4 regions of the Streptomyces sp. NPDC008125 genome follow, and region 4 is predicted to be linked to each of the others. Evidence: riboswitches for the same ligand, from Rfam matches in the RefSeq annotation. Region 4 holds a riboswitch; each other region holds the start of a gene.

Region 1 (7,458 bases), on a different contig from region 4:
GGGCCTTGCCGTTCGGGCCGGGCATGCCCGCGGTGCCGATCTTGTCCTTCAGCTTCGGGTTGCCGTTGGCGGCGGAGTCGGTGACGCTGCCGGCCTCCCAGCCGTTGCCGTAGAGGAGGGCGGTCTTCTCGTTGGCCATGACGTTGGCGTGGTCCGCCTCGTCCTTGGTCTTGTCGCCGTGGTTGTACTTGTTGACCAGGTCGACGAAGTCCTGGATGCCCTTCTGGGCCTCCGGGGTGGAAAGGGTGGCCTTCCACTCCTTGCTGCCCTCGTCGTACTTGGCGATCTGACCGCCCTCGGCGGCGACGTAGGACATCGCGGCGTACCAGTAACGGCCCGGCAGGTAGAGCGGCGAGAACGCCTTGTCCTTGCCGTACTTCGCGCCGACCTTGTCGAGCGCGGCGGTCAGCTCGTCCTGGGTGGCGGGCAGGACGTCCGAGCCGGTCCCGGCCTTGAACATGTCCTTGTTGTAGATCGCCACGCGGGCACCGGCGTAGTAGGGCACGCAGTACTGCTTGCCCTCGAAGGCGCAGGTGTCCTTCAGGCCCTTGATCCAGGTGTCCGAGTTCTCGTACTTCTTCGGGTCGATCTCGCCGAGCGCCCCGTTGAGGATGTACGTCATGGTCTCGGTGTTGCCGAGCTCGACCACGTCCGGGAACTTGTCACCGGCCAGCGCGGCGTCGAGCTTCTTGGTCTTGTCCGCCCAGGTCTGGTACTGGACATTGACCTTGACGTTCGGGTACTTGGCCGCGAACTGCTTGTTGACGTCGGCGACCAGCTCGGGCCAGGTGCTCTGGGCGTCCGACATCAGCCAGACGGTGAGGGTTTCCTTACGGTCCTTGGGGTCCTGCGACGACGCCTTGTCGTCGTCCGAGCCACATGCCGCGATCGAGATCATCATGCCCGCGACACCAATGGCCGCGATGAGCTTGCGCTTCACGTCAAACCCTCCTCAGGGATGCTGCAACCCCGCCCACCGCGAAGACATTCGACGAGTACTGCTGGGGCTGGACCTGGTCTTAAATGGTTTAGACCAGCAACGGGAGCTTGGCCTAGACCTTTAGGGGTGTCAAGGGTGTATAAGAAGTGCACTCGCGTCCGTTATAGGACCGACACCTAGGGGCTTTTGATCGAAAGCGCCCACACCTGGATCGCCCATGGGACGGCGGGCCGACGACACGGTCCGAAGGGGAGGTCGACGCCCCCTCGGCCGGGCCGTGCCACCATGTGAGCCGCGAAGTACGGAGGAGCCGGTGACGGCAGCACAGCAATCGGGGAGAGCGATCATGAGCGCCGGCGAGGGCAGCCCAGCGGGCGGTGCGGGGGCGGGGGCGCGCACCGCGCGCGTACCGAAGTACTACCGGCTCAAGCGCCACCTCCTCGACATGACGGACACCATGCCGCCCGGCACACCGGTACCCCCGGAGCGCACCCTCGCGGCCGAGTTCGACACCTCCCGCACCACGGTGCGCCAGGCGCTCCAGGAGCTGGTCGTCGAGGGCCGGCTCGAACGCATCCAGGGCAAGGGCACCTTCGTCGCCAAGCCGAAGGTCTCCCAGGCGCTCCAACTGACCTCGTACACCGAGGACATGCGGGCACAGGGCCTCGAACCCACGTCCCAGCTGCTGGACATCGGCTACGTGACCGCGGACCAGGCGCTGGCCGGACTGCTGGACATCACGGCCGGCGGGCGGGTGCTGCGCATCGAGCGGCTGCGGCTCGCCAGCGGAGAGCCGATGGCCATCGAGACCACACACCTCTCGGCCAAACGCTTTCCCGCGCTGCGCCGTTCACTCGTGAAGTACACCTCGCTCTACACCGCGCTGGCGGAGGTGTACGACGTCCGGCTCGCGGAGGCCGAGGAGACGATCGAGACCTCGCTCGCCACCCCGCGCGAGGCCGGGCTGCTCGGCACCGACGTGGGCCTGCCCATGCTCATGCTCTCCCGGCACTCCCTCGACGGGCGGGGCGAGCCGGTGGAGTGGGTGCGCTCGGTCTACCGGGGCGACCGGTACAAGTTCGTGGCCCGGCTCAAGCGACCGCTCGACTGATCGGATCCGGCCGCGCTCGGCCGCCCGTACCGATTCATACCGCACGCACTTCTCGTACCGCCCATCGCGCCCACATCGCCCGCGTATGGCGTCGCGAAAAAAATATGGCGATCATTTCCAGCCAAGCATGAACCACATCCGCTTTCTCTCCGTGCCGTTGACGGAAACAGTCCCGTCGCCGGGAAGTCATACGGCCGGTGCGCCCGGCCGGGGCACCGGCCGGACCCACCGGTGGCCAGCGAGGAACGGAGTCACTCCATGCCAGAAGTGCCAGAACCCACCCCACCCCCGACGGTGACACCGGCGCGGGTGGTCATCGCGATATGTCTGGCAGCCCCGTTCGTGGCGCTGCTCTGGGTCGGTTCGTACGCCAAGGTCGACCCGACCTTCATCGGTATCCCGTTCTTCTACTGGTACCAAATGCTCTGGGTGGTCGTCTCGACCGGTCTGACCATGCTCGCGTACACGCTGTGGAAGCGTGACCAGCGCTCCCGCAAGGGAGGTGTCTCCGCATGAAGGACGGCGTGAACGGAGTCGCCCTCGGCGTCTTCATCTTCTTCTTCCTGGCGGTCACCGTGGTCGGCTTCATGGCCGCCCGCTGGCGCCGTGCCGACAACGAGCTGAGCCTGGACGAATGGGGCCTGGGCGGCCGGTCGTTCGGCACCTGGGTGACCTGGTTCCTGCTCGGCGGCGACCTGTACACCGCGTACACCTTCGTCGCCGTCCCGGCGGCGATCTACGGCGCGGGGGCCTCGGGCTTCTTCGCCGTTCCGTACACGATCCTGGTGTACCCGCTGATCTTCACCTTCCTGCCGCGGCTCTGGTCCGTGTCGCACAAGCACGGGTACGTCACCACATCCGACTTCGTCCGGGGCCGCTTCGGCTCGAAGGGCCTGTCGCTGGCGGTCGCGCTCACCGGCATCCTCGCCACGATGCCCTACATCGCCCTTCAGCTCGTCGGCATCCAGGCCGTGCTGGACGTCATGGGAGTCGGCGGCGGCGAGGACACCAACTGGTTCGTCAAGGACCTCCCGCTGCTGATCGCGTTCGCGGTACTCGCCGCGTACACCTACTCCTCGGGCCTGCGCGCGCCCGCGCTGATCGCGTTCGTCAAGGACGGGCTGATCTACCTGGTCATCGCGGTGGCGATCATCTACATCCCGATCAAGCTGGGCGGCTTCGACGACATCTTCGCCGGGGCGGGCGCGAAGTTCTCCGCGGCCAACGAGGCGGCGGGCAAGCCGGTGGCCGGGGTGGTACCCGGGGTGAACGGCCAATGGGGTTACGCCACGCTGGCGTTGGGCTCGGCGCTGGCGCTCTTCATGTACCCGCACTCGATCACGGCGACGCTCTCCAGCCGCAGCCGTGAGGTGATCCGCCGCAACACCACCATCCTGCCGCTGTACTCGCTGATGCTCGGGCTGCTGGCCCTGCTCGGCTTCATGGCCATCGCGGCCGGGGTCAAGGTGAGCAACGGGCAGCTGGCCATCCCGCAGCTCTTCGAGAACATGTTCCCGGACTGGTTCGCCGGAGTGGCCTTCGCCGCCATCGGGATCGGCGCACTGGTGCCCGCGGCCATCATGTCCATCGCCGCCGCGAACCTCTTCACCCGGAACATCTACAAGGAGTTCCTGAAACCGGACGCGACGCCCGCGCAGGAGACCAAGGTCTCCAAGCTGGTCTCGCTCCTGGTGAAGGTCGGCGCACTGGTCTTCGTGCTCACCATGGACAAGACGGTGGCCATCAACTTCCAGCTGCTGGGCGGGATCTGGATCCTCCAGACGATGCCGTCGCTGGTCGGTGGCCTCTTCACCCGGTGGTTCCACCGCTGGGCGCTCATCGCGGGCTGGGCGGTCGGCATGCTGTACGGCACCCTCGCCGCGTACGGTGTGGCCTCCCCGACCCAGAAGCACTTCGGCGGCTCTTCGAAGGAGATCCCGGGCATCGGCGAGATCGGCTACATCGGCCTCACCGCGTTCGTGCTGAACGTCGTGGTGGTGGTCGTGGTGACCTTCGTCCTCAACGCGCTCAAGGCCCCGGCGGGCATCGACGAGACCTCGCCGGAGGACTACACCGCGGACGTCGGCGACAAGGGCGTGCAGGCGGAGCTGCCGCCGGCCGTCGTGGGGGCGCCGGGCGGCCACTGACGCGGTCGCTGCCGTGCCGGACCATCGCACGGCGGTGACCCGCTTCGGCGAACCGTCCACCGGGCCGTCGCGTCCTCCCTCCGTGGGAGGGGCGGCGGCCCGGTGGCGTACCCGCCCCGCGACCGGACCGCCGGCCCCGTACGGAAGGATGTGCTCATGACATCTCGCACCCGGCTGCGCGGCCTGTGGCCCGCTCTGCTGGTCCTCACCCTCACCGGCTGCGGCACCGAGCACGTCGGCGCGGGCGGCGCGTCCCCCGCCGCGGACGTACCCGAACACGCCGAACTGGAGGCGAGGGCGACGGCCCTCCAGACCCGGGCCGACCACGTGTACGTCACCGAGGTGACCGGCTACACCCTGGCGACGCAGTCGGTGGGCGTGCTCGGCGACGACGGCTTCGGCAGCTCCTACACGGACAGGAACGGCCACGTGATCCAACTCGGCGTGGAGCGCGCCGACTACTCCCCCGCCGACTGCGGGGAGCAGGAGCCGGCCGACGGCTCGCCCGACTACACCGTCTGCGAACGCGAGGGCGAGGGCTGGTACCGCGCGACCGCCCTCGGCCACGCGTACGCCCGCACCGAGGGGGACGTCTCCGTGACGGTCAGCGCCGAACTCACCGCCGTGGACCGCGCCACCCTGCGCGAGGCGGCCGAAGCGGCCCACCGTGCGGACGACGCCGAGCTCGACAGAATCCTCCCGTCCCTCGGCCAGGCCCCCGGCTCGCAGCCGATCCAGCGCGGCGACCTCCCGCCGGAGGGCGACGGAGCCCCGAACAACGGCGTGGGCGCGAGCGGTTGAGTCCTTTCCCGGACCGGCCTGTCCGGCCGCCCCGGGCGGCGCGCAGAATGACCGTCATGGACCTGACGATCAGAAGGGCCGAGCCGGAGGAGTACGAGCTCCTCGGCGAGATCACGGCCCAGGCTTACCTCGCGGACGGGCTGTTGGGCGGAGGCGAGGACGACCCCTACCTGGCCAGGCTCCGGGACGTGCCGGGCCGGGCCGCCGTGGCGGAGGTGCTGGTCGCCGTGGACGACACCGGCACGGTGCTCGGCGGAGTCACCTACGCCCCGCCCGGCAGCCCCATGTGCGACGTCGCGGCCCCGGACGAGGCGGAGTTCCGCATGCTGGCGGTGGGCAGGGCGGGGCGGGGCCGAGGAGCCGGAGAGGCGCTCGTACGGGCCTGCGCGGCGCGGGCCCGCGCCACCGCGGGCGTCACCGCTCTCGCCCTGTCGACCCAGCCCGCCATGGCCGGGGCGCACCGGATCTACCACCGGCTCGGCTTCGCGCGCACCCCGGAACGCGACTGGCGGCCGGTGCCGGACCTGACGCTGCTCACCTATCGACTGGACCTGGAAGCGGGCTCGGACGCCTGAACCCGGTGGGCCGGCCCCGGGCCCCGGCCCGGGCCTCGCGTCAGGCCCGGCGCGCGTGCCGCGGGAGCGCGGCGGACCCGGCCGGGTGCGTGACCGGGCCGGGGTGCCCGCCGGGGAAGTCCAGGGACTCCGAGCGTGCTGCGGGAGATGCCTGGCGGGTCGTGGGCCACGACGGCGTGCCCGGCGGCCGGACCGTGGCCAGGACCCCGGGGAAGGAGCGGGTTCTCCCTTGTCCCGCGCGCCCTCCGCGCCCGCTCCGGCATGGGAACACCGCGCCGCACCGCCACAACATGTGGGGCGTTCTCGCCCCCCGGCCACCACATGTATGCTCGTCTCGCTGTCGTCGCAGGGGAATCCGGTGCGAATCCGGAACTGTCCCGCAACGGTGTGAACCGCGCGTTTCGCGCACCTTCGAGTCCGGCTACCTGCCGACAGCGCGTCCGGCTCACCCGAACCGGACGCCCGTACGTCCGGGCCTCGCGGTTGGGCCGGTGGACGCCGTGTGCGGTGCTGCCCGTCTCCAGGTGGCGCGCCCCGCGGCCCTCCCCTCCCCCCGCCGGTCCAGAGCCGAGCGAGGGAGAGCACCACCGTGACCATCGCGCCCGCCGATCCGGCGTCCGTGCCCGCAGCCAGCGCAGCGACCGAGCCCGTCGACGGCCCCGGGGCCGCGCTGTTGCGCACCCTGACCGCCCTCACCGCGGACCTGCCGGACACCGACCCGGGGAAGGTCGCCGCCGCCGCGCTGCGGGGCCGCAGCGCGCACGCCGACGAGGCCGAACTGCTGACCCTGGCCACCGAGTCGGCCGCCGGCCTGATCGCGGAGGACCCCGCCTACTCGCGGCTCGCCGCCCGGCTGCTCACCCGTACCATCGCCGCCGAGGCGGCCGGCGAGGGCGCGGTGTCGTTCGCCGCGTCGGTCGCCGTCGGCCATCGCGAGGGCCTGATCGCGGACCGTACGGCCGCGTTCGTGGCGCTGCACGCCGAGCGGCTGGACGCGTTGGTCGACCAGGCGCTCGCGGACGGTGCCGACGACCGGTTCGGCTACTTCGGGCTGCGTACCCTCTACAGCCGCTACCTGCTGCGCCACCCGCTCACCCGCCAGGTGGTGGAGGTCCCGCAGCACTTCATGCTGCGGGTCGCGGCCGGGCTCGCCGAGGACGACTCGGCCCGCGCGGTGGACGAGGTCGCGGCGCTCTACAGGCTGATGAGCCGGCTCGACTACCTGCCGTCCTCCCCCACGCTCTTCAACTCGGGCACCCGCCACCCGCAGATGTCCTCCTGCTATCTGCTGGACTCCCCGCTGGACGAGCTGGACTCGATCTACGGCCGCTACCACGAGGTGGCGCGGCTCTCGAAGCACGCGGGCGGCATCGGCCTGTCGTTCTCGCGCGTCCGCTCGCGCGGTTCGCTGATCCGGGGCACCAACGGGCTCTCCAACGGCATCGTGCCCTTCATGAAGACGCTGGACGCCTCCGTCGCGGCCGTCAACCAGGGCGGCCGGCGCAAGGGTGCCGCCGCGGTCTACCTGGAGACCTGGCACGCGGACATCGAGGAGTTCCTGGAGCTGCGCGACAACACCGGCGAGGACCAGCGGCGTACGCACAACCTGAACCTGGCGCACTGGATCCCGGACGAGTTCATGCGCCGGGTCGACGCCGACTCCTCCTGGTCGCTCTTCTCGCCCGCCGACGTCCCCGAGCTGGTCGACCTGTGGGGCGACGCCTTCGACACCGCCTACCGGGCCGCCGAGGCGAAGGGCCTGGCCCGCCGGACGATCCCCGCCCGCGAGCTGTACGGCCGGATGATGCGCACCCTGGCGCAGACCGGCCAGGGCTGGATGACGTTCAAGGACGCGTCCAACCGCACCGCGAACCAGACCGCCGA
Region 2 (7,458 bases), on a different contig from region 4:
ACCGTCTCGAAGTCCGACAGCCCGTGCAGGGCCTGCAACGTGATCGCCGCCGCCAGGATCTGCGGCGGCATGCTGGGCCGCCCGTTCGCCGACGGATACATGTCCACGAACAACTCGACCGGGAACAGCTCACCCCGATGCTCGGCCAGGAACGCGAACACACCCCCGGCCGGAATCAGATCCCGGCACGTCTCCCACACGTCCGGCCCGACGCTCTCCCCGACCCGCTCACCCATCGCCACACAACGAGTCTGGCCCTGCCGCTCACGCGGCAGGGCCAGAAGCCTAAGATCTTCATCAGTCTTCTAGAGCCTGTCTGACAAATGATCACCGAGCGGCTCGCGGAGCCAGAGCATCAGGGCTGCCAGGACGACTCCGGCTCGGTAGCGGTCGGCGAGTTTATCGAACCTGGTCGCGATCGCGCGGAACTGCTTGAGGCGGGCGAAGCATCGTTCGACAACCTTGCGGTCGCGGTAGATGGGCTTGTCGAATGCGGGTGGCCGACCGCCGAGGGTCCCGCGTCGTCGGCGGTTGGCCGCCTGGTCGCGGCGCTCGGGGATCGTGGCGACGATGCCTCGGCGCCGCAGCAGGTGGCGGATCGCCCTGCTGGAGTACGCCTTGTCGCCCAGCACGCGTTCGGGCGTTGTGCGCGGGCGGCCTCCTGTGGCGCGCGGGACGCGGATCCCGGCGAGGACCTGGCCGAAGACGGTGGCATCGTTGACGTTGCCGGGCGTGAGCACGATCGACAAGGGAAGGCCCCGGCCGTCGACGGCGAGGTGGACTTTGGTGGTCAGTCCACCTCGGGAGCGGCCGAGGGCCTGGCGCGTCTGCGAGCGGCCCGGATCTTCCAGTTCGTCCCGGTGTGTATCCCCTTTTTGCGGGCGCCGACGGCGTGCTGGTGAGCCCGGTTGATGGTGGAGTCGATCGAGACGGTCCATTCCACTCGGCCCACCGCGTCGTCGCGGACCTGGGCATGTTCCAGTAGCTTCACCCAGGTCCCATCGGCCTCCCAGCGGGCGAACCGCTCGTACACGGTCTGCCACGGCCCGTACCGGTCGGGGAGGTCACGCCACGGGGCCCCGGTTCGCAGCCGCCACAGCACCCCGTTGACCACCTGGCGGTGGTCACGCCACGGACGGCCACGCCCGTCCACCTGCGGCAACAGCGGTTCTATCCGCTCCCATGCCGCATCCGTCAGCTCGCCTCGACCCGCCACAAGATCAATTATCGACCGACCTCAGTCGCCCATGAACCACAGGTACAGTAAGTACTCCGAGAAGTGCTTCAACCGTAGCTGTCCGAGCCGCCCTGCTGCAGAGGACACTGGCGATCAGCCGGTCCTCGCCCGCCGACTGGCCGCTCGACCGCGGGAGTCTGGTGGCGCGTGTCGTCCGACAGTGAACCCTCCTTCACCGTCGCTCCGCCCCGAAGCCTAAGCGCCTGTTCCGCGTCTCCCCCATGGCGGACGAACGCTGACGCTCCGCTCTCGAACTTGCCCTGCTGCGCGCCGGGCGGGCTGTCACCGTGCGTGACGTTGCGCCAGGCCGAGGCGCCATCTTCGCGGGGACGACCTGCGCTGGGTTCGAAATAGCCCTCCCATCGTTTTGATTGAGCCTTTTCAGCGTGGCCACTGATCGAGTGATGAGGCGGGTGAGGGGGCGGGGTGCGCAACGGGCAGGGCTCCCGTGCCATCGAGGGAGGTGTTCGAAGTCTCAACTCAGCAGCATAGGAGCCCTGTTGGTTCCGTATCCTGCCGCACTCGACCTCCCGCACGCCCTGGTCGAAGGGGTCACGATGCTCATCGTCACCCGCGAGGGTGACCGGCGGTGCAAACTCCCGCCGCACCGCCGTGCGCTGGTCGCACTCGTGTACCTGCGCCACCACGACACCCTCGCCCGCATCGCCGCCGGCTTCGGCATATCCGTCGGCACCGCCCACTCCTACGTCACCACCGTCACCGGCTTGCTCACCGACCAGGCGCCCGGTCTACTCAAGGCGCTGCGCGCGCACGACCCGGACTTCGTCCTTCTGGACGGCACGCTCGCAGAGTGCGACCGCGTCGGCGACGGCAGGCCCGATTACTCGGCGAAGCACAAGCGGCACGGGGTGAACCTGCAGGTGGTCACCGACCTGGCCGGCGAGATTCTGTGGCTGTCGCCGGCCCTGCCGGGCCGGACCCACGACCTGACCGCCGCCCGCACCCACAAGATCCTCCGGATCTGTGAACGCCAGGGCGTTCCGATCCTCGCCGACATGGCCTACATCGGCGCGGGCGACTGGGTCACCACCGCCAAGCGCCGCCCGCCGGGCGGCGAACTCACCCTCACTGAGCGGACCAGGAACCGGGCCCTCTCCGCGGCCCGGGCGCCCGTCGAACGAGGCATGGCACGGCTGAAGTCCTGGCGGATCTTCCGCAGATCCCGCATCAGCCCCAACCGCATGACTGTCATCGCAAAAGCCGTCCTCACCCTGGAGAGGCAACGCTGAAATGGCTCACTGCCCACTCCGCGTCCGTCATGTCCGAGGGATACCGCCGAACACGTTCGGTGTGATCGGCCGCATTCCCGAACCTGTGAGCGACGCAATCACACGACGGAGCAGGAGAGTTGAAATTCACCGGGGCGAGCACGTAAAACTGCGGCAACAGAATCTCCTGGATCTCGGTTGACTTCGCAACCCTGAGCCACCAAGACGCCTTGCCTTCATGCTCGCAGCCGACGGCAACCACCCGATCAAGACTCCCGTACGAGACTCGCCTCGCTACTTACCCCCCAACCTCAGCAGCAAATCACCAAAATTTACCCCTGGAAGCAAACTAATTACACGAGTCGGGGATTCCGAATACGTCCAAGATTCATGGCTCGTGAGCATTTCATGGACCTCGCTCACTGGCACTAGGCGCCCCGCTTCATGGGCGGGCCAATCTTCACCTTCATAAATCTCAAGATATCCTTTTTTGACCCAGGATTCCATCACCGAGGCAAAAATCGACTCAAACTCAACCCATACTTCTTCATCTTCTGACCCAGTCCAGTCCGCCAGCACGGACCATAGCGAGGACATCTCTCGTGCATTAATTAGGATGCACTCTTCGATTTCACCGAGGCGTTCCACAATGACACCAATCAATAATCCGACATCGATGCGCCGCAGCAACCTGCGGCGCATCGACACGACAGCTAGGGAAGGGCAGGGTTGCCCTGCAAAGGAATTCTGGTTACCTTCTTACCGACTTGGTACTTGATGTACGGGCCCTGATGATCCAGTCTCCGCATTCCCGGAAGCCCATTCTCGTACAATATGGTCGGATTTCCCTTCGTGATAAAAAATCCTCCCCCCGTTACGTGGGGAGCGTCTTCCATTTTAGAACCCATCGCCGCTGCCATCTCTCTGACCTCTTCCGGCGACGCACCAGTCATGGAATGCGGGTTCATGAGATCTCGGCCAGGCGATCCACCCGACACTTGGGCTTCGGAATCGGCTTCTGTGAGTGCCTTGCCTTCTCTGAGTGCCTTGCCCAGTCCATCGCTGATGCGTCCGATGCCATCGCCCACGCCAACGGCACCGGTGCCGATAAGGGCCACGCCGCCCGCGACCACGAAACCGCCACCGAGGCAGCCGAAACCGGTGAGACAGAGTGCCCCACCGCCCACGACGCCATCTCCGCCTAAGGGCTGTCCCGCAATTCCTGGCGGGTGCGCGACGACAGCTACGGCACCTCGCCGCGTTGTCGGAACGTCCACACACATCCTGCGCTCCGGCCGGGCCCGTGGCGCGATCGCCACCTCCCCGATTTAGTGGAATATTCAACCACCGGGGTATGTTGTCGCGATCACACGGGCGGGAGGCTCGAACAGCCGCCCCGCCGGCGGCAGAGGAGGAAGCACATGGACGACACCTACTACGAGTTCGGCACGGCCGCCGACCGCTGGAACCGCGCACAGTTCTTCTTCGAGGCGAAGGAGTACCTCACCGCGGCGCGCATTCTCGGCGGGCTCGTGGACGAGGTCCCCGAGCAGGTAGCCCCGCGTCTGCTGCTCGCCCGTGCCTACTACCACTCGGCTCGGCTCGGGAAGGCGGAGGCGGAGCTGCGGATCGTCCTGGAGCGTGACCCGGTCGAGGACTACGCGCGCCTGCTGCTGGGCCGCACCCTGGAGCGCCAGGGCCGGCACGAGGAAGCCGGGCCGCATCTTCGGATGGCCGCCGCCCTGAACGGCGACTTCGGCACCGAGTGACCGTGGCGCCGTCAGCCGTCGCGGAGCCCTGAGCGGCGTCGGGTACCGGGGCACGACCTCCGCCTGTGCGGCCCCCCGCCTGTGCGGCCCCCCGCGTGTGCGGCCGGTGAGCTCTCCGGCCGCACACGGGGGGGGGTGACTCAGCCGCGCGTGGGTTCAGCCCACCGCCCCGGCGGTCCGGGGAACCCCGTCCCGGGAGGTCGCGTCCCGCCCCCGCGAGGAAAGCAGCAAGCGCTCGGTGAGGGCCCCGAAGATCAGCCCGAAGCTCACCCAGAGGGTCGCCTGGACCGCGAGGGTGGAGAGCCGGAACTCCCAGAGCAGAGTCGCCGGGAAGTCCGCGCCCACCTCGTCGAACGACGGCAGGAACACGTACGCGAGTCCGATCAGCAGGACGTATCCGGCTGACGCGGCGATGGTCGCGTTCCAGTTGCCGAGACGCGGCGCGAGCCTCCTCCCGGCGATGACGGCGGCGACGGCGAGCAGGACACTCAGCGCCACCATGAGGAAGAACAGCCCCGTACGTTGACCGATGGTGTCCGGATTGCCGACGGCCGGCGGGTTGGCGGGGTACTTCAGGAACGGTACGAGGTACACGGTCAGCAGCGCCGCCCCCGCGACCAGGGCCGCGGTGGCGCGGGGGCCGAAGCTCCCGATGCGGCCGAGGGCGTAGCAGAAGACGAGTGCCGCGATGCCGCCGACGGCGACGCCGAAGACGAGGACACCGGTGGCGAGGCCGCCGGTGGCCTGCATCGTCCGGCTGACCAGTTCCTCGCCGCCGTGGTGGTCGTGGTTGTGGGCTTCTTCCAGGGCGATGGACGCGTCCACCCGGGACTCACCGAGGAAGTAGGCGACGAGGAGTGCCGCGACGCCCGCGAGCAGGCCCGCGAGCATGCCGCGGACCAGGAGCGCTCGAACGGATACGGAGTTCATGAGAGTTCGGTTCCCCTGAGGTCTAGTGGCAGGGGAAGCCGAGAAGGTGACGGCCGTCGTGGACCCACTCGTGAACGGCCTCGCCGGAGAAGACCGAGGTGGCGCCCTGCTCCGCGCCGACGAAGTACAGCAGGACGAGCATGAGGATGCCGAAGAAGACCGCCCACGGGGCGATCGCCTTCAGCGATATGGGGGTGACGGCGGGTACGCCGGTCGAGGGTGCGGCAACGTGTGCCATGGCAGAACCTCCTGAGGGAACACGCGTCCCGATCGTGGTGCCTGAGACGACGGTGCTGGGTCTGACTTCCCGCAGGTACGGGTTCACAGTGGCGCGACCGTGCCGGATTCTCACCGGACTTCCGTTACACCGTCGTCATGCTGGTGAGACCATAGCGCCTGTGTTCGAGCGCCGCCATGGGGCGTTGTATCGCCGCCCCGTCAACGTGCAGGCCGGAAAAGGCCGTTGAGGAAGGCGACAAAATGACGCGATGCCCCTGCGGGTGATATTCGCCTCGCCGGCGTCGAACCCCGCACCGCACGACGCCGGTTCACCGGCGATGCCGTCGGCCGGCTCGGCTCCCCCGCCGTCGGCATCTCTCGCCGGGCACCGCAGTTCCGGCCCCGCCCATCCGTCCGGTCCGGACGGATGGGCGGGCAGACCGGTCACGGTCGGCCTGAGTACCCGGGCCCCACCTGACACAGCCGCACCCACCCGACCGCCCCCGGTCGTACACCCTCGCGGCCCGTGCCGCACCCCCATGCCCCTGTCGCACCCCCACGTGTCGCGCCCCATCGTGCATGGTCACGCACAGTTGTGCACCTGGCGGAACAGTTGCGGCGCCTCCGCACGCTCACCCGGCGCCCGGCATACCTCACCCCTGCCCCGCCATGGCTGAAACTCGCCCAAGAAATCCGCGCCCGATCGGCGATGCCCCAAGGCCTCCATCCGCCCCTCCCGGGCGGCCGGCACCGGACAGCCGCCCGACATCTTCCCAGCCAAAGAGGCATGCACACAGCCAACCCGCCCTCTCGCGGTCGACATCCCGACGCCCTCCAACTCTTGGCCGGAAGCCGCACCCGCAGCCGTCACACCTCCATGGTTTCGCGCCCGCCTGACTGAAAGCGGCCCATGCATGGCCCTTGACCTCGGCGCGCCACGGCGCCTACTTTCCGTGCAGCGATTCGCCATATTGACCAACGTTCATATATATGAACCTGAAGGGTGCTTCATGCTAGAGGGCGTTCTGTTCTTTCCCGTGACTCCGTTCGCTCCGGACGTCGCCCTGGGCCGCGCTCTGGTGACGGCCGGGGCCGTCAGCGGCGCCGGTGGGGTCGCCGGGGAGGTGCTGTGATGAGCGGCAGCCTGCGGATCACCCGCATCGGGATCACCCCCGTGGCGTTCAAGGACCCGGCTCTCCTCAACGCGGTCGGCGTCCACGAGCCGTACGCGCTCCGCGCCGTCGTCGAAGTCCACACCGATCAGGGTGTTTCCGGGCTCGGCGAGACCTACGCCGACGAGGGGCATCTGCGCCGGTTGCGTGCGGCTGCCGACGCGATCACCGGCATGGACGTCCACGCCACCGGTCCGATGCGCCGGCGGATCGCCGAGGTGATCGGCAGCGACTCCGGCAGCGACGGCCACGGCCTGACGGGCATGATCACCACGAGCAGCACGGTGGACCGGGTCTTCTCCCCCTTCGAGGTGGCCTGTTTGGACATCCGGGGCCAGGCCGTCGGCCGCCCGGTGAGCGATCTGCTCGGCGGTGCGGTACGCGACCACGTGCCTTTCAGCGCTTACCTGTTCTACAAGTGGGACGCGCATCCGGGGCACGAGCCCGACTGCTGGGGCGCTGCCCTGGACCCCGAAGGGATCGTGGCTCAGGCCCGGCGCATGGTGGACGAGTACGGGTTCACCGCCATCAAGCTCAAGGGTGGGGTCATGCCGCCGGAGCAGGAGGTCGAGGCGGTCCTGGCGCTGCGCGAGGCGTTCCCCACCACTCCGCTGCGGCTGGACCCCAACGCGGCCTGGACCGTAGAGACTTCGCTGAAGGTGGCGCGCGCCCTGGAAGGCGTGCTGGAGTACCTGGAGGACCCCACTCCGGGACAGGAGGGCATGGCCCGGGTCGCCCGCGAGGCCTCGATGCCGCTGGCCACCAACATGTGCGTGGTCGCCTTCGACGAGCTGCACTCCTCGGTGCGCCAGGACGCGGTGCAGGTGGTGCTCTCCGACCACCACTACTGGGGCGGCCTGGAACGTTCGAAGCTGTTGGCCGGGATCTGCGACACCTTCGGC
Region 3 (7,458 bases), on a different contig from region 4:
CATCCACACCCCCGTCGACACCCTCCACCGGGACGCCACCCTCGCGGACATCTCGGAGTTCATCCGTACCGCCTCCCGCCACGGGGAGCCGGTGAGCAACACCCGATGAAGAGGCCCGAGATCGCCGTCACCGGACTGGGCATGATCACCCCGGCGGGCAACGACACGGCCTCCACCTGGGAAGGCGTACTCGCCGGGGTGTCATCGGCCCGTACGGTCCCCGAACTGGACGGGTGCGCGGTCGACTTCGCCTGCACGGTCACCGGCATCGACCTGGACGACGCCGTCGGTGGCCGGACCGCCTACCGGATGGGCAAGTACGTCAAGTTCGCGGTGCTCGCCGCCCGGGAGGCGGTGGCCGACGCCGGTCTCGACCCGGGCGGCTGGGACGGCGCCCGGGTCTCGGTCGTGGTGGGCACCAGCAGCGGCGGGTCGGCGGCGCTCTCCCAACAGGCCGTGGTGCTGGACCGGCTGGGGGCCGAGGCATCCTCGCCCGCGGGCATCCTGCTCACCATCCCCAACATGCCCGCCGCGGAGATCGCGATCCAGCTCCGGGCCACCGGCCCCAGCCTGGCTCCGTGCACGGCCTGTTCGTCCGGGGTCACCGCCCTGTCGGTGGCGCGGGACATGCTGATGAGCGGCCAGTGCGACATCGCCGTCGCCGGGGCGACCGAGTCGATCGTCTTCCCGGTGGCGATGACGGGTCTGGCCCGGTCCGGGGCGGCGGCTCTGCCGGACGGCGACCCGTCTCGGCTCTGCCGCCCGTTCGCCGAGGACCGCGCGGGCCTCGTCATGGGCGAGGGCGCCGCCATCATGGTGCTGGAACGGGCCGAGGACGCCCTGGCCAGGGGGGCCGTCCCCAGGGCGTTGATCGCGGGCACGGGAGCCACCACCGACGCCCACCATCCCACCAGCCCACACCCCTCCGGCAAGGTGGCCAGGGCGGCTGTCGACGCCGCCCTGCGGGACGCCGACTGGCGCGCCGAGGACGTCGGCCACGTCAACGCACACGGCACCGCGACCCCGCTCAACGACGCCACCGAAGCCGCCCTCATCGCCCGGGCCTACCCGCACCGGCCGCCGGTCACCGCACCCAAGGGCGTGCTCGGCCACTGCATGGGCGCGGCGGGCGCCATCGAGGCCGCGCTCACCGTGCTGACCCTCCAGCACCAGCTCGTCCCGCCGATCGCCAACCTGGACGCCCCGGCACCCGGGTTCGACATCGACTGCGTGACCAAGGCGCCCCGGCCCGTCGCCGTCCGCCGGGCCGTCAGCCACTCCTTCGGGTTCGGCGGCCACAACGCCGTGATCGCGCTGCGGCTGCCCTGACCCGGGATCCGTGAGCAGCGGGGCGCCGCCGGACGACCTCCGGCGGCGCCCCGCAGCCGTACCCGGCTCCGGGCCGTGGCGGTGGTCGTACGGCACCGAACAGGCATCCGGCGGGCGCGGAGGGGCGTGATAGCTTCCCAGTGCCAGTCGCACTCCACACATGGGGTCAGGGAATCCGGTGAGAGTCCGGAACTGACGCGCAGCGGTGAGGGGGACGGGCGGGGCCACGGCCACTGGGAGACCCACGGGTTTCCCGGGAAGGCGCCCCGTCCGCACGAACCCGAGTCCGAAGACCTGCTGGCACCCTGCGACCCGAACGGGCCGCAGTACTCCGTACAACGGGCCCCGCGCATGGGCCCAGAGACGCCGAGGTACCCCGTGCCGCCCATGGCCGTGTTTCGAAAGTCCCGCCTGCCAGGCGACGCCTGGCACGCGCCCATGGCCCGATCCGTCCGTTCCGCCGCCCTGCTGACGGCGGGGCTCCTGCTGATGACCGCCTGCGGCGGCACCGGCGACGCACCGGCCACCGCCGGTGCGGCCGCAGACGGATATCCGGTGACGCTCCACAACTGCGGACGCACCGTCACCGTCACCTCCGCCCCGCACCACGCGGTCTCCCTCAACCAGGGATCGACGGAGATCCTGCTCTCCCTCGGCCTCGCCGACCGGCTCGCGGCCACCGCCACCTGGACCGACCCCGTGATGAAGGGCCTGGAGAAGGCCGACGCGAAGGTCCCGAGGCTCTCCGACAATGCCCCCTCCTCGGAGAAGGTGCTGGCGCAGGAACCCGACTTCGTCAGCGCCTCGTTCGAGTCCACCCTCGGCAAGGGCGGGGTCGCGCCCCGCGAACAGTTCGAGGACCTGGGCGTCCCCACGTACGTCTCGCCCTCCGACTGCGCCGGCAAGGACAACAGCGGCGACGGCGACGGCGCCCGCTCCACCGCCCTCACCCTGGACAGCGTCTACGGCGAGATACGCGACCTGGCCCGGGTGTTCGGCGTGCCGGAACGCGGCGAGAAGCTGATCGCCGGCCTGCGGGCCCGCGTGACGGAGGCGACCGACGGCACCGACGCCTCCGGCACCACCCTGATGTACTGGTTCGCCAACGCCGAGGCCCCGTACCTGGCGGGCTGCTGCGGGGCGCCCGGCATCATCACCACCGAACTCGGCGCGAAGAACGTCTTCGACGACACGCACGAGGAATGGCCCCAGATCAACTGGGAGACCATTGCCGACCGCGATCCGGACGTCCTCGTCATCGGCGACCTCACCCGCAAGTCCCAGACGGCCGAAAGCGCCGAGAAGAAGATCGAGTTCCTGGAGTCCAACCCGGTCACCAAGAACATGCACGCCGTACGGAACAAGCGGTACGTCCTGCTCAGCGGCCAGGCCATGAACCCCACCATCCGCACGGTGGAGGGCATCGAGCGCGTCGCGGCGGGGCTGCGCGAGTTCGGCCTCGCCGGATGACGGCCGGCGAAGACCCGGCGGGAACCCGTACCGTCGCACCGGCCGGCAACCGCCCGGTGCCGGCCGGCGCCCGTTCCGTACCGTACGGGCGACGCACCGGCCTGCGGGCCCTGCCCGAACCGCTCCTGTGGTGCGGCGGAACCGTCCTGCTCCTTGCCTCCGTCGCGGTCGCCGTCACCATCGGCCCGGCCCGGATCTCCGTCGCCGACGTGTGGTCGGTGGTCGCCGCCCACCTCGGCCTCGGCGACACGGAGCTGAGCCCGATCCGGGACGGCATCGTCTGGGACCTCAGAATGCCGCGCACCCTGCTCGCGGCCGTCTGCGGCGCCGGCCTCGCGGTGTGCGGGACCGTCATGCAGTCGCTGCTCCGCAACCCGCTCGCCGATCCCTTCGTCCTCGGCGTCTCCTCGGGGGCGTCCACCGGCGCGGTCGTGGTCGTGGTGCTGGGCGTTGGCGGGGGAGCGGTCTCCCTCTCGGCGGGCGCCTTCGTCGGGGCGCTCGCCTCGTTCGCGCTCGTCCTTCTCCTCAGCCACAGCCTCGGCGGCACCACGGACCGGGTCGTGCTCTCGGGCGTCGCGGTGATGCAACTCTTCTCCGCGCTCACCTCGTTCACCGTGATGACCGCCGCCGACGCGGAGCAGACCCGCGGCGTCCTGTTCTGGCTGCTCGGCTCCCTCAGCGGTGTCGGCTGGACGGACGTCCAACTCTGCACCGGCGTGGTGGTGCTCACCCTGACGATCTGTCTGGCCCACGCCCGTACGCTCGACGCCTTCGCCTTCGGCCAGGACGCCGCTGCCACCCTCGGCGTCCACGTCGCGCGGACCCGGACCGTGCTGCTCTGCACCACCGCGCTGCTCACCGCCGCACTGGTCAGCTCGGCCGGGACGATCGGCTTCGTCGGCCTGGTGCTGCCGCACGCCGCCCGGGCGCTCGCGGGTGCCGGACACCGCAGACTGCTGCCCGTCACCGCGCTGGCCGGAGCCGTCTTCCTGGTCTGGGTCGACACCCTGGCCAGAACGGTCCTGGACCCGCAGGAGGTGCCGGTCGGCGTGGTCACCGCGCTCATCGGCGTACCGGCCTTCGTCCTGGTCCTTCACCGCACCCGGAGGGTCGTATGACCGCCCCCGTCGAGGGACTGCGGGCGGACCGGGTGCGCCGGGCGGCCGGCGGACGCCTCATTCTCGACGGAGTGACCCTCGCCCCGCCGCCCGGCGCCACCGTCGGTCTGATCGGTCCCAACGGCTCCGGGAAATCCACCCTGTTGCGGGTGCTCGCGGGTGTCCTGCCGGCGGAGGGCGGCCTCGTCACCCTCGACGGCGAACCGCTGACCGCGACCGGCCGGCGCACGGTGGCCCGGCGGGTCGCCGTGGTCGACCAGCACGCGGAGACCCAGGTCGAGCTGAGCGTCCTCGACGTCGTACGCCTCGGCCGCATCCCGCACCGCCGCCCCTGGTCCGCCCCGGGACCGGCGGACGACGAGGCCGTCCGGCAGGCCCTGGACCGGACCGGACTGACCGACCGCGCGGGGCAGTCCTGGCACACCCTCTCCGGAGGCGAACGCCAACGGGTCCAGATCGCCCGCGCCCTCGCCCAGCAGCCCCGCGAACTCCTGCTGGACGAGCCCACCAACCACCTGGACATCCAGCACCAGCTCGACCTGCTGACCCTGGTCTCCTCACTGCCCCTCACGTGCGTGGTCGCCCTGCACGACCTGAACCTGGCCGCCATGTTCTGCGACCTGGTCACCGTGCTGGACGGCGGGCGGGTGGTCGCGGCGGGCACCCCGCACGAGGTGATCACCGAGCGGCTCATCGCGGACGTCTACCGGGTACGGTCCGTGGTCACCCGTGACGGCCCGCAGGGGCGCCCCAGCGTGCGGTTCCTGCCCGCCGCCGGGGTGTGACCCGGGCAGGGCGCGGTGGCAGGGGGCGCGGGCAGGACGCGGGGGCGGAACCGTCACTGCGGTCCCGCCCCCGCGCCCAGCCCGTGGTGGCACTCGGTCTGCCGCCGGAGCGGCCGGACGTCAGCTGCGTCCTCCCGGCCCGAAATCACCGCCCATGTCCTTGCCGGTGCGGGATTCCGTACCGTCCGCGTAGTCGATCTTCTCCTTGCGGACCTCGGCGGAGACCTCCTTCTGCTCGGTCACCCGGTCCCTCTCCAGCCGTACCCGTTCCACGGCCACGGCCTCCTTGCGCACGGTCGCGCGCTCGGCGTGCAGGGTCACCTCGACGTCCTGGTCGCCGATGGCGGTCTGCCCGGTCACCTTCTCGCCCGGCGCCAGCGGCTCCCGGACCACGCGAACCTCCTCGTGCGAGACGGGCACCGTGCGGGTGACCTCCTCCGTCACGACGTACTTGTGCAGACGGGCCTTCCCGCTCTCGTACTCCTCCGTGCCGACGCGCAGCTGCTCCTCGGAGCGGATGAGTTCCTCCTGGCCGGCGAGGTCGGCCTTGGACATGTCGGGGGCGGACCTCGCGCCGGCGCCCGCCAGCGGCCGTGCCCCGGCCGTGGCGTCGGTGTCCCGGTGCGTGCCGGCGCCCGTCGTGCCCGCACCCGTCACGCCCGCGGTACCGCCGGTCGCCTTGCCGGTGCCGGTGCCGGTGCCGGTGCCAGTGGTGCGGGCCGCGCCCGCCGCCCCGGCGCCGGCGGCCGCTCCGGCCGCGCCGCCCATCGCGCCCGTGCCGGCCGTCGTCCGGCCGTCCGCGCCCGTGCCCGTACCGGCTGTGCTCCTGGGCTTCCTGGTGAGTCCGTAGTGGCGGTAGAGCTCCTCCTCCTCGGCGACGGAGAGATGGGCGTCCGCGTCGACCCTGGGGGCGTCCTTCACGCTCTCCTTCGGGTGCGCCACGTGCAGGTCCGCGCCGACCCGACGGGCCCCGGCGAGCGGAACGAAGCTCTCCTTCATCCCGAACATGCCGGTCTTGACCGTGACCCAGTCGGGCCTGCCGGTGTCGTCGTCGACGTACACCCGGCCGACACTGCCGACCTTTTCGCCCCCGTTGTCGTAGACGGTGAGACCGTCGAGCTCTCCGGAATCCGTGAAACCGTCAGCGGCTGCCATGACCGATGCCTCCTCGCCCGGACGCGTCCTGTGGTGGGTCCACTCAGGTGCGGCACGCCCGGTTCCATCGCGCCTCACCCGGATGGCCCCTGCAACCCACCGGCCGTCGGGGGCCCGGCGGACAGGGGGCGTCGCGCCCGCCCCGCCCCGCGACCGCCGGGAAAGGTGACCCGGGCCACCCGTTAGGCCAGACGGGTGACGACCCGGGTGGCGGGCGGCACACCGGCGCGCCCGGGAGCCGGCCATGAGGCGTACGGCCGGTGCCCGGCGGCACCGGGGCCCCGCATAGGATCGACCGGCCGTAGTCGTCCGTACCGCCGACCGGCCGTCCTCGTCCGCACCGGTGGGCCGTCCGACACGGCCGGCCGCCACACACCCCGGGAAACCGCCATCGCCTCCGTACCCCTTCCGCGCCCGGTCCCGCAGGGCCGCCTGCGCACCCGGCACGAGGACGGCCACCGGCTGGGCCACCTGGTCTGGCGGCTGGCCCCCGGCAGCCGGGTCTGCAGCAGCGCGGTCCTCGGCGGCGGCATCGGCACCCGCGCCTGGATCATCAACGCCCAGGTGCAAGGCGGGTACCCGAGGCTCGACCCAGACCGCCACCTCGCGGAGATCGCCGCGGCGGAAGGACTCGTCGGACCCGGCGCCGGACTCATGACCGCCGCCGACGTGAGCGCCTGCACCGAGGCGCACGACGAGGGCGTGACGGCCACCGTCACCAGCGGCCTGGGCGTACGAGGCTGGGCGGCCGCCCCGGCGCCGGGCGCGGACACCCCGCCGCCGCCCGGAACGGTCAACATCGTCGTCGTACTCCCGGTCGCCCTCAGCGACGCCGCCCTGGTCAACGCGGTCGCCACCGCCACCGAGGCCAAGGTGCAGGCGCTCCTGGACGCGGGGCTCGACTGCTCCGGAACCCCCACGGACGCCGTCTGCGTCGCGGCGCCCGCCCCGGGCGCCGAAGGCCCGGAGCCGTTCGCCGGTCCCCGCTCGCGCTGGGGCGCACGCCTGGCGAGGGCCGTGCACGCCGCCGTACTCGAGGGCGCGCTGCTCCACCTGCGCGACGCCCGCGAGCCGAGCCGGCCGGGCGGTGGCGCCTCGCTCGTGTAGATCCCCGCCGCTCTCAGACCACCGTCACCGGGTGGCGCACCACGGCGTCGAAGAGGTACCCCTGCGTGTTGTACGCGGCGGTCTCCGGCTGGGTCCGCCCCGACCGGTCCGTGGCCCGCGCCAGCAGGACGCCCGGCCCGGTGCGGTCCGGTACCCAATCCGCCGACCAGCGCACCCAGCTCCCGGCACGCGGCTCGTCGCGCAGCCGGGCCCGCCGCCACCGGCCACCGCCGTCCGTGCTGATCTCCACCGACCGGACCGGGGCGCCGCCCGACCAGGACCGCCCGGTCAGCTCGACCCGCCGGCGCGCGGTGAAGGACGCGCCGAGCGGAAGCTCGAAGGCGCTCTTGAGGGTCTGCCGGGTCAGCGGTGCGCTGCCCTCCGCGGGATGGCCGGGCCCGAACAACCGGTAGAGGGTGGTGTTCCACGGGGACACCAGCGGCTCGGTGCTCACCTCGATGTCGCCCACCCACTTGATGTTGGAGACCCCCACC
Region 4 (7,458 bases):
CTCCTACCTCGGGCTGCTCGCCGGACACGGCGCGTGGATCACCGCACTCGCCGTGCTCTTCACCCTCACCAACCTCGGCTCGGTCGCGGCGCACTGCCTCTACAACGCCGCCCTGGGATGGTCCGGGACGACGCCCCTGCGGATGCGCCCGCTCGTGGTCGTCCTCGGCGTACTCGGCTCGGTCGTCGCGCTGACCGGCGTGTGGAGCTCGATCGTCAGCTGGCTCCAGCTCCTCGGCATTCTGGTACCGCCCATCGGCGCCGTCCTGATCGTGCGGCAGGTGGCGGACCGGCTGCGGTCGCGGCGCGGCCACGAAACCGACGGGGCCGGCGCACCCGCCCCGGACGGTGCCGCCACCGACGGGACTTACCGCGCGGACGTGCCGGGGTCCGCCCTTCCCGCGCTGACCGCCTGGGCGGCCGGAGCGATCGCCGCCTGGATCCTCCACCAGGTGTATCCGGGATCGGTGGACGCCGTGCTCGGCTTCGGGGTGGCGGCGCTCGTGTACGGGGCCCGGCTCCGGTGGGCCGGACGTGCCGGAAGTGCCACGGGAACGCCCGCCGGTGTCCCGGTGACGGCCCCCGGTGGCGGCCACCGGGACACCGTGGCCAACGACCCCGCCCACGTCTGACCCCACCGCCGCCCACCGTCCACCCCGCCGTCCATCCTTACGCGAAAAGGCTCCCCGTGACCCCCGAAGAGCGCGACGACCTCTGCTTCCTCCCGGCCACCGAGATCGTGGCGGCCGTGACCGCCCGCCGGCTCTCGCCCGTCGAGCTGGTCGATGCCGTGCTGGACCGCATGGAGGAGATCAACCCGCTGATCGGGGCGTTCTGCACGACCGTCCCCGAACAGGCCCGCGCCCGGGCGGTCCTGCTGGCGGACAGCCTGGCCCGCGGCGGGACCGCCGGCCCGTTGGCGGGCGTGCCCCTCGGGGTGAAGGACCTCATCGCGACCGCGGGGCTGCGCACCACCTTCGGGTCACCCGCCTACCGCGACCACGTCCCCGACCAGGACGACATCGTCGTCGAACGTGGCACCGGAGCCGGAGCCGTCGTGCTGGGAAAGACCAACACCACCGAGTTCGGCTACAGCCCGGCCGGACACAACCCGCTCTTCCCGCCCAGCCGCAACCCGTGGCGGACCGGTCTCACGCCCGGCGGGTCGAGCGCCGGGTCGGCGGCAGCGGTGGCCGCCGGCCTCGGACCGGTGGCGCTGGGCAGCGACGGCGGATGCTCCCTGAGGGTTCCCGCGGCCTTCTGCGAACTGGTGGGCTTCAAACCGTCGATGGGGCGCGTGCCCGTCTGGCCCGGCTGCCGCGACGAACGCATGCCTGGGGCCTCGGGCTGGGAGAGCATCGAGCATCTCGGCGTCCTGACCCGTACGGTCGCCGACACGGCGCTCATGCTCTCCGTGCTCGCCGGTCCCGATCCGCGCGACCGGCACTCCATTCCCTGCCACGACGTGGACTGGACGGCCGCCGCCCGCCGCGGTCGTGAGGAAGGATGCGCCGGACTCCGCATCGCCTACAGCGCGGATCTCGGCTATCTGCCGGTCGACCCGGCGGTACGCGCGGTGGCCGAGGAGGCGGTGTCCGTCTTCCGCGCGCTGGGCTGCACCGTGGAGGAAGTCGACCCCGGCTGGAGCGACCCCGCCGAGGCATTCCAGGCAGTCATCACCGCCGAGACCGACCTGACCGGCATGCGAGGCCTCGTCGACCAGTACGGTCCCGCCATGTCCCCGCATCTCGTGGCCTGGATGACGCGTGACTGGACGGCGCGGGAACTCACCGACGCCAACATCGCGCGCAAGGCGCTCACCAACCGCATGGCCGCGCTGATGTCCGAGTACGACCTCCTGATCACCCCCACGGCGGCCGTGCCCCCCTTCCCGGTCGGCGTGCACGGCCCCGAGCGCATCGACGGCCGTACCGTCGGCGACACCGCCTGGATCGGCTTCAACTACCCGGCCTCCCTCACCGGCGCGCCCGCGACCAGCGTCCCGGCGGGCCGCACCCCCGACGACCTGCCCGTGGGGCTCCAGCTGATCGGACGCCATCTGGCGGACGCGACCGTGCTCCGCGCGGCAGCCGCGTACGAGAAGGCGCGCCCCTGGGCACACCGCCGCCCGGACCTGTCGTCCTGCGCAACCGGCAGCACCCCGGCGGTCGCGGCCCCCGCCCGTTGAACGGGCGAGCCGCGTGCGGCGGGCCGGCCCGTACGGATGCGGCCGGGCTCGCGGGCAGGACGAGGCCCTTACGGACGAGCCGCCTCGATCGCCGGCTCCGGACGGATTTCGGCACGGAGGAAGGGCTGTTCCGGCCGGTGCGGGCGCAGAGCCGCGCCGGTGAGGAACCGGGTGGGCCGGGAGTCTCGTCGGACCGGGAGCCGGGCCGCCCCAAGCCCCGCGCCAGGCCCCCGCGCCAGGCCCCCGCGCCAGGCCCCCGCGCCAGGCCCCCGCGCCAGGCCCCCGCGCCGGCTCAGCCGTCCGTTCCGGGCGGAACGACTCAGATGGCGACGACCGCCCCTTCACGCATCCATCCCCGGCCGTCCGCCGCCGCATCGCTGGTGACCAGGACGTAGCCGTACTCGTTGTACGAGGCGCCCTCGCAGGTCGACGCACCGACGATGTCGCCGGCGTACTTGGTCTTCACGACGGCGCTGTTCGGGTTCGGGTCCTCGTACACCCCGGCGGTCGGCCACACGACCTTGTACTGGCAGCCGGACTGGGCCGCGGCGCCGGGGGCGGTGGCGACCACTCCGGCGAAGCCGACCGCGGTGGCAAGGACGGTGGTGGCGATACGGGTCGGGCGCATGAGCGGTGGTACTCCTCCGAGGGCGACGATGTGTCAGGCACATGATCATAGGGGCGGGTTGGGGCGGTCGCTCCCGCCCGTACCGACCAGGCACACCGGATGGGATGATGCCCGGTGACAGGGCGACGGCGGTCCGAGGAATCCGGTGTGAAACCGGAGCGGTCCCGCCACTGTGATCGGTGAGCGGGTCCCGGCGTACCACTGCCTCCGGCGAGGGGCGGGAAGGGCGGGACGGGCGGCGCCCCGAGAGCCAGGAGACTCACGCGGTCGCCTCCTCGACGAACGCCGGGGCGGACCTCCCCGGAGAGGGGTGGTTCGGCGTGCCCGCAAGGCCGGCCGAAGAGGCTCACGTGCAGAAGAACAGCACCAGGACCGGGGCGGTGCCCGGCACAGGCGCGACGGCCGGAGCGGTGCCCTGCCGGGTGGTCGTGTGCCGGGACTGCTGCTGCGGCAGCCGCAAGGTGACCGGAGTCGATCACGGGGCGCAGACGGACCGCCTTCGCGAGGAGGCCCCGGTGCGGATATCGGACTGTCTGGACGTCTGCGACCAGGCCAACGTCGTGGTCGTGCAGCCCTCCACCGAGGGCCGGGCCGCCGGAGCCCGGCCCGTCTGGCTGGGACTGGTCAACGACCCCGGCGCGACCGAGGACATCGCCTCCTGGATACGAGCCGGAGGACCGGGCGTGGCCCCGCGCCCGGAGATCCTCGACCTCTACACCTTCGAGCCCCCCGGGCGCCGGGGCCCCCGGTAGGACCCGCCCCGGCGGGGCAGGACGCACGCTTGCCCGGAAGCGGCCCGGGCGGCGGGGAAAGGTCGAGCTCCGCCCCGGCCCGCGCACGTCCGACGCGAGCCGAGGCACACGGGGCCGGGACGCCCGAGACGTCCCGGCCCCGCCGCTGCTCCCCGGGACGGGGTCCGGACAGCTCGCCGCGGACCGTACGGGCGGCGGCGACCAGGTTCTCCAGGGACAACCGGGTCTCGGTCCAGGGGAAGCCGACGCGGCGCACCGCCGTGCGCGGGTCCGGAACGTGAGGCGGGACGCAGGCCGTGCGCGGGTCCGGAACGTGAGGCGGGACGCAGGCCGTGCGCGGGTCCGGAACGGTGCGGTTGACCGGGCGGACAGACCGCTCGTATGTTTTCCGCGGCGTGACGGCACGAGGAAGCCTGTGGATTTCCAGCACGGTCGCGCCACCGTGAGCCCGCCACCGACGGAGGGCGGGCGGGTCGGACACCCAAGCCCTCGTCCCGCCCATATGTGCGAGGGACGCACGACTCCGAAGAGAGAGCCCACCGTGAGCATGCCGCCCGCGTTCCGACGGATTTCCCCACGGGGCACCCCGGTTGCCGTACCGGTCCGGCGTTCCGCCACCGGGACGGACCGCGGTGCACCCACCGGTGCGCCGGCCGTGCCGGGTCCGGTCTCCGCATGACGGATACAGATCCGGATACGGATACGGCCACGGCGACGGTCCTGAGCGAGTCCGTGACCGGTCTGGGCCCGTTCTTCGCTTTCCGGATCCATCCCCTCGGCACGGAACCCGACGGCCCCTGGCAGCCGATGTCCCGCCCGCTGCTCGAAGCACGTGTCGCCGCGGTCGGGGCACGGCTCGCTGCCGCGGGCGGCCGGCCACCCGGCTCGGTGGAACCGCGCGTCGCGGCCTCCGTCGCGCATCTGGGGCTGGCCGCCCGGCTGATCTCCCCGGCCCTGGCCGCCGCGGTGCTGCACGACCGGGTCCTCGCCCCCGGCCTCACCGAGCTGCGATGGCAGCCCGTGATCGGCGGACCGATCCCCCTCTCGCTGCCCGACAGCGCCGTCGCCGACAGCCCGGCGGGATCCCCGGAGCACCTCGCCGACGAACTGAGCACCCGCCTGCTGGACGGCCCGCTGCGCGAACTCAGCGACATGATGGGGAAGTTCTCCGTATCCCGGCACATTGTGTGGGGGAACACCGCCTCGGCCCTCAACGGAGCAGCGACCATGATCGCGGCCGCGCGCCCGGAACTCGCCGCCCGCACCCGCAGCCTGACCTCGCTCCTCCTCGCACGCCCCCCGCTGCGGGGCACCGCGACCATGGCCGGCGGCGGAACCTTCCGGCGCCGCAGCTGCTGCCTCATCTACCGCGCCGCCCCCGACCGCAGCGGCCCTCTGTGCGGAGACTGCGTGCTGGCCCGCTGACACGGCCCCCGGCCGGTGACGTCCCGGGGCCGTTCGCCGCCCGTCCTCGCGCGGCGAACGGCCCCGCCACCTGCTCCGAACCGGTGCGGACCCACCGGCCCTGCCGACGGGTCCAGGGCATTCACCGGAGCGCCACCGATGACCGGTTCGCGTCCTCGTACTGCCGTTGACGCCGGTTTCGCGGCCGAAGCGGTCGGCGGGGATACGCAGACGGGCGCCGGGGCGCTGAGGCACGAATGCCGACGGTTCGTCGTACAGGCTCAGGGTGATGCGGCCGTTGCGGGCGTGTCCGGGTCCTACGAAGTCGTCCCGGAGGGGGCGCTGCTAACACGTGTGGCTCCGGTGGTGCGCGATCCTGCCATCACCGGACACCTTCCGCGGAATGAGCGACGTGGCGTTGCCGGGGCCCCTGGCCGCATGCGCCGGGCCGCGCGGGGAGTCACTCCGAAGGGACCCTTGCTGCACAATCAACTGCGCGGCCAGACTGACTGGTGTGGCGACCATGGAAGCGTTATTCGGATTGGCTGGAGTGCTGGGCGGTGCGGCGATCGGCGCGCTCAGCTCCAACTTCTTACAGCGATCGACCCGCAAGGCAAGCGAGGAAGGTGTCCGCCGGACACGGTCATGGGAAGCGATGCAAACAGCCCTGGAGGCGGCCGCTGCGGCCCGCGTGGCTACACGCTCCTGGGGCCTCCACATGGAGTTGGTGATCCAGAACCTGGAAGCTGGCCACCCCGTTGACCTCGACACCTATGACGCGACGGTCAGGGAGCAGGTCGATGTTCTCGGCACTGGTTTCTACCGTCTCGCCGCCGTCGATGGTGTCGAGCAAGCCAACCTCTCTGGTGTGGGGAATCCCCGGGCAGCGCTCAGCGCGACCAGCACACTTGTCCGTAAAGTCTTGCTCCACCGACTTACCAATACCCCCACCGGCTCCTTGGAGCACGAGCCGGCGGAACTACGGGCAAGAGTTGAGAAGGTGAGCGACGAAATGAATTTTCTGCTGGTGCGACTCACGGAGCACTTCAGAGGCAGCCCGCTCCCCGCCAGCTTGGCCCAAGGGTATCGGCCCGTCGGTCAATCGCTCACCGGCGCTTACGGTTCCAATCCCTCCACTTTCATAAGCCACGATCTCGAGTTCCAGCCTTTCTGGTTCGCCGTTCCCAGCTCGCGCCCGCTGTTGAGCACGGACGACGGTGCTGCGCGTGCTATCTGGTTACGGCCTGGTTTGTGGTACCTGGCAGTCGGCAACACGAGAAACGGCCTGATGGTCCAGGAGCCGGACGGCCAACGCGGAATACTGCAGAACACCGATAACATCCAGCGGGGTTGAGCACGGTCGACTCTGCGGCGGCGGTTCGCCGGCCGTGGCCGTCGAGCGCACGCTGGAAAGATGGCGACAACACCGGTTGTGGTGCACCGGCCGGCCGCGTCCGCGGCCGCCACATCACCGTGCCCACCCGCGGCCGGCCGGAAAGCCTCGGGCCGCGTACTCGGACCGGGACCTGGCTGTGTTCCTGGGAGCAGCGGGCATCGTCGACCCTGAGAGCGGTCCGGACGCCCCGGACTTCGTGGAGTGGACCGGCGGTCCCGGGCACACCTGGAACAGCAACTGTGGAGCTGTCGCCGCTTGGGCGCTGCAGTACAACCTGCTGGCGAGGTGGTCGCGGTGCTGTTCGCGCACGCTCACGGACGCCTGGGGTGCCGTTCGACGTGTTCGACGCTGCAGCAGGCTGGACACTCGGCTGCGCCGCGCTGCTCGCAGCCGAGTACCGTCACGATTCAGCTGGCCTGGAGGACGGCGAGCGACCGTGGTGACTGCGGGGGCGGCTCGCGCCGCCGCCGCGGCCGTCGGAGCCCAGCTCGATCTGCGCCCCTCACTCGGCAGCAGGTCGAGAGCTTCACCGCCGCCGTCCTGCCCCTCGCCCATGCCGCCTGAGCCAGCCGGTCCCAGGAACCAGTCAGGGGTCTGATCCACTTGGCGGATCAGACCCCTGACCTGGTGTTTCAGCTGTTGCGGTGGAGGGATTTGGACCCACGACCTTTTCGTCCCGAATGAGATTCGGTCAAGATCACGAGCGACTTGGATCCAATGTGTGCAGGTCAGGGTGTTGGCGCGGGTCGGGTTCGCCTGGGCTCACGGAGAGCTCGGGGAGCGAGCCGACTCCCTCATGGCTCCCAGGGAACCTCCACAGACACTCACGTCCGGTCGCGCTTGCGAGCTGTCGCGGCGATCAGGAGCAGCGCGATCACCGCGAGCGCCTGAAGCGCCAGTGAGAACCAGGTGGGGTGCCCTCGGTGGATCAGCCGTGGCATAGCGACACCCGCTGCCAGCACGATCACGACCAGAGGAATGAACAGCGGATCTTTGCGGCCGCGCACCTGCCAGTACGCGGCCCATGCGCAGAGGAACTCCAGGAGCCCCAGCGCGATCTGTACGTAGGCCATCGGTGCATGCCGTTCTTG

The links. A riboswitch is a leader RNA that binds a small molecule or an ion and turns the genes downstream of it on or off. The one in region 4 is predicted to bind cobalamin.
Region 1: linked by a shared signal. The riboswitch ahead of ACFZAX_RS21065 (ribonucleoside-diphosphate reductase subunit alpha) and the one ahead of ACFZAX_RS26640 ((2Fe-2S) ferredoxin domain-containing protein) in region 4 are both predicted to bind cobalamin.
Region 2: linked by a shared signal. The riboswitch ahead of ACFZAX_RS32075 (CbtB-domain containing protein) and the one ahead of ACFZAX_RS26640 ((2Fe-2S) ferredoxin domain-containing protein) in region 4 are both predicted to bind cobalamin.
Region 3: linked by a shared signal. The riboswitch ahead of ACFZAX_RS10560 (ABC transporter substrate-binding protein) and the one ahead of ACFZAX_RS26640 ((2Fe-2S) ferredoxin domain-containing protein) in region 4 are both predicted to bind cobalamin.

What each region holds. Positions count from the first base shown of each region.
Region 1 is NZ_JBIBHR010000012.1:32,737-40,194, forward strand. Features, by position in the region: gene ACFZAX_RS21035 (sugar ABC transporter substrate-binding protein) at 1-940, opposite strand, end outside; gene ACFZAX_RS21040 (UTRA domain-containing protein) at 1,287-2,051, shown strand; gene ACFZAX_RS21045 (DUF3311 domain-containing protein) at 2,310-2,567, shown strand; gene mctP (monocarboxylate uptake permease MctP) at 2,564-4,198, shown strand; gene ACFZAX_RS21055 (hypothetical protein) at 4,355-4,999, shown strand; gene ACFZAX_RS21060 (GNAT family N-acetyltransferase) at 5,056-5,574, shown strand; cobalamin riboswitch at 5,883-6,022, shown strand; gene ACFZAX_RS21065 (ribonucleoside-diphosphate reductase subunit alpha) at 6,164-7,458, shown strand, end outside.
Region 2 is NZ_JBIBHR010000027.1:1,061-8,518, forward strand. Features, by position in the region: partial or broken gene ACFZAX_RS32040 (transposase) at 1-236, opposite strand, end outside; one part of gene ACFZAX_RS32045 (IS5 family transposase) at 306-868, opposite strand; one part of gene ACFZAX_RS32045 (IS5 family transposase) at 868-1,216, opposite strand; gene ACFZAX_RS32050 (transposase family protein) at 1,738-2,487, shown strand; gene ACFZAX_RS32055 (hypothetical protein) at 2,761-3,174, opposite strand; gene ACFZAX_RS32060 (hypothetical protein) at 3,180-3,653, opposite strand; gene ACFZAX_RS32065 (tetratricopeptide repeat protein) at 3,888-4,235, shown strand; gene ACFZAX_RS32070 (CbtA family protein) at 4,392-5,165, opposite strand; gene ACFZAX_RS32075 (CbtB-domain containing protein) at 5,188-5,403, opposite strand; adenosylcobalamin (AdoCbl) riboswitch at 5,407-5,553, opposite strand; gene ACFZAX_RS32080 (enolase C-terminal domain-like protein) at 6,517-7,458, shown strand, end outside.
Region 3 is NZ_JBIBHR010000005.1:110,043-117,500, forward strand. Features, by position in the region: gene ACFZAX_RS10550 (acyl carrier protein) at 1-109, shown strand, start outside; gene ACFZAX_RS10555 (beta-ketoacyl synthase N-terminal-like domain-containing protein) at 106-1,329, shown strand; cobalamin riboswitch at 1,457-1,646, shown strand; gene ACFZAX_RS10560 (ABC transporter substrate-binding protein) at 1,768-2,799, shown strand; gene ACFZAX_RS10565 (iron chelate uptake ABC transporter family permease subunit) at 2,796-3,917, shown strand; gene ACFZAX_RS10570 (ATP-binding cassette domain-containing protein) at 3,914-4,702, shown strand; gene ACFZAX_RS10575 (DUF2382 domain-containing protein) at 4,823-5,857, opposite strand; gene ACFZAX_RS10580 (adenosylcobinamide amidohydrolase) at 6,248-6,964, shown strand; gene ACFZAX_RS10585 (molybdopterin-dependent oxidoreductase) at 6,978-7,458, opposite strand, start outside.
Region 4 is NZ_JBIBHR010000017.1:117,272-124,729, reverse strand. Features, by position in the region: gene ACFZAX_RS26655 (cytosine permease) at 1-631, shown strand, start outside; gene ACFZAX_RS26650 (amidase family protein) at 688-2,187, shown strand; gene ACFZAX_RS26645 (glycosyltransferase) at 2,507-2,815, opposite strand; cobalamin riboswitch at 2,951-3,076, shown strand; gene ACFZAX_RS26640 ((2Fe-2S) ferredoxin domain-containing protein) at 3,166-3,567, shown strand; gene ACFZAX_RS26635 (hypothetical protein) at 4,243-4,992, shown strand; gene ACFZAX_RS26630 (hypothetical protein) at 5,486-6,325, shown strand; gene ACFZAX_RS26625 (hypothetical protein) at 7,192-7,440, opposite strand.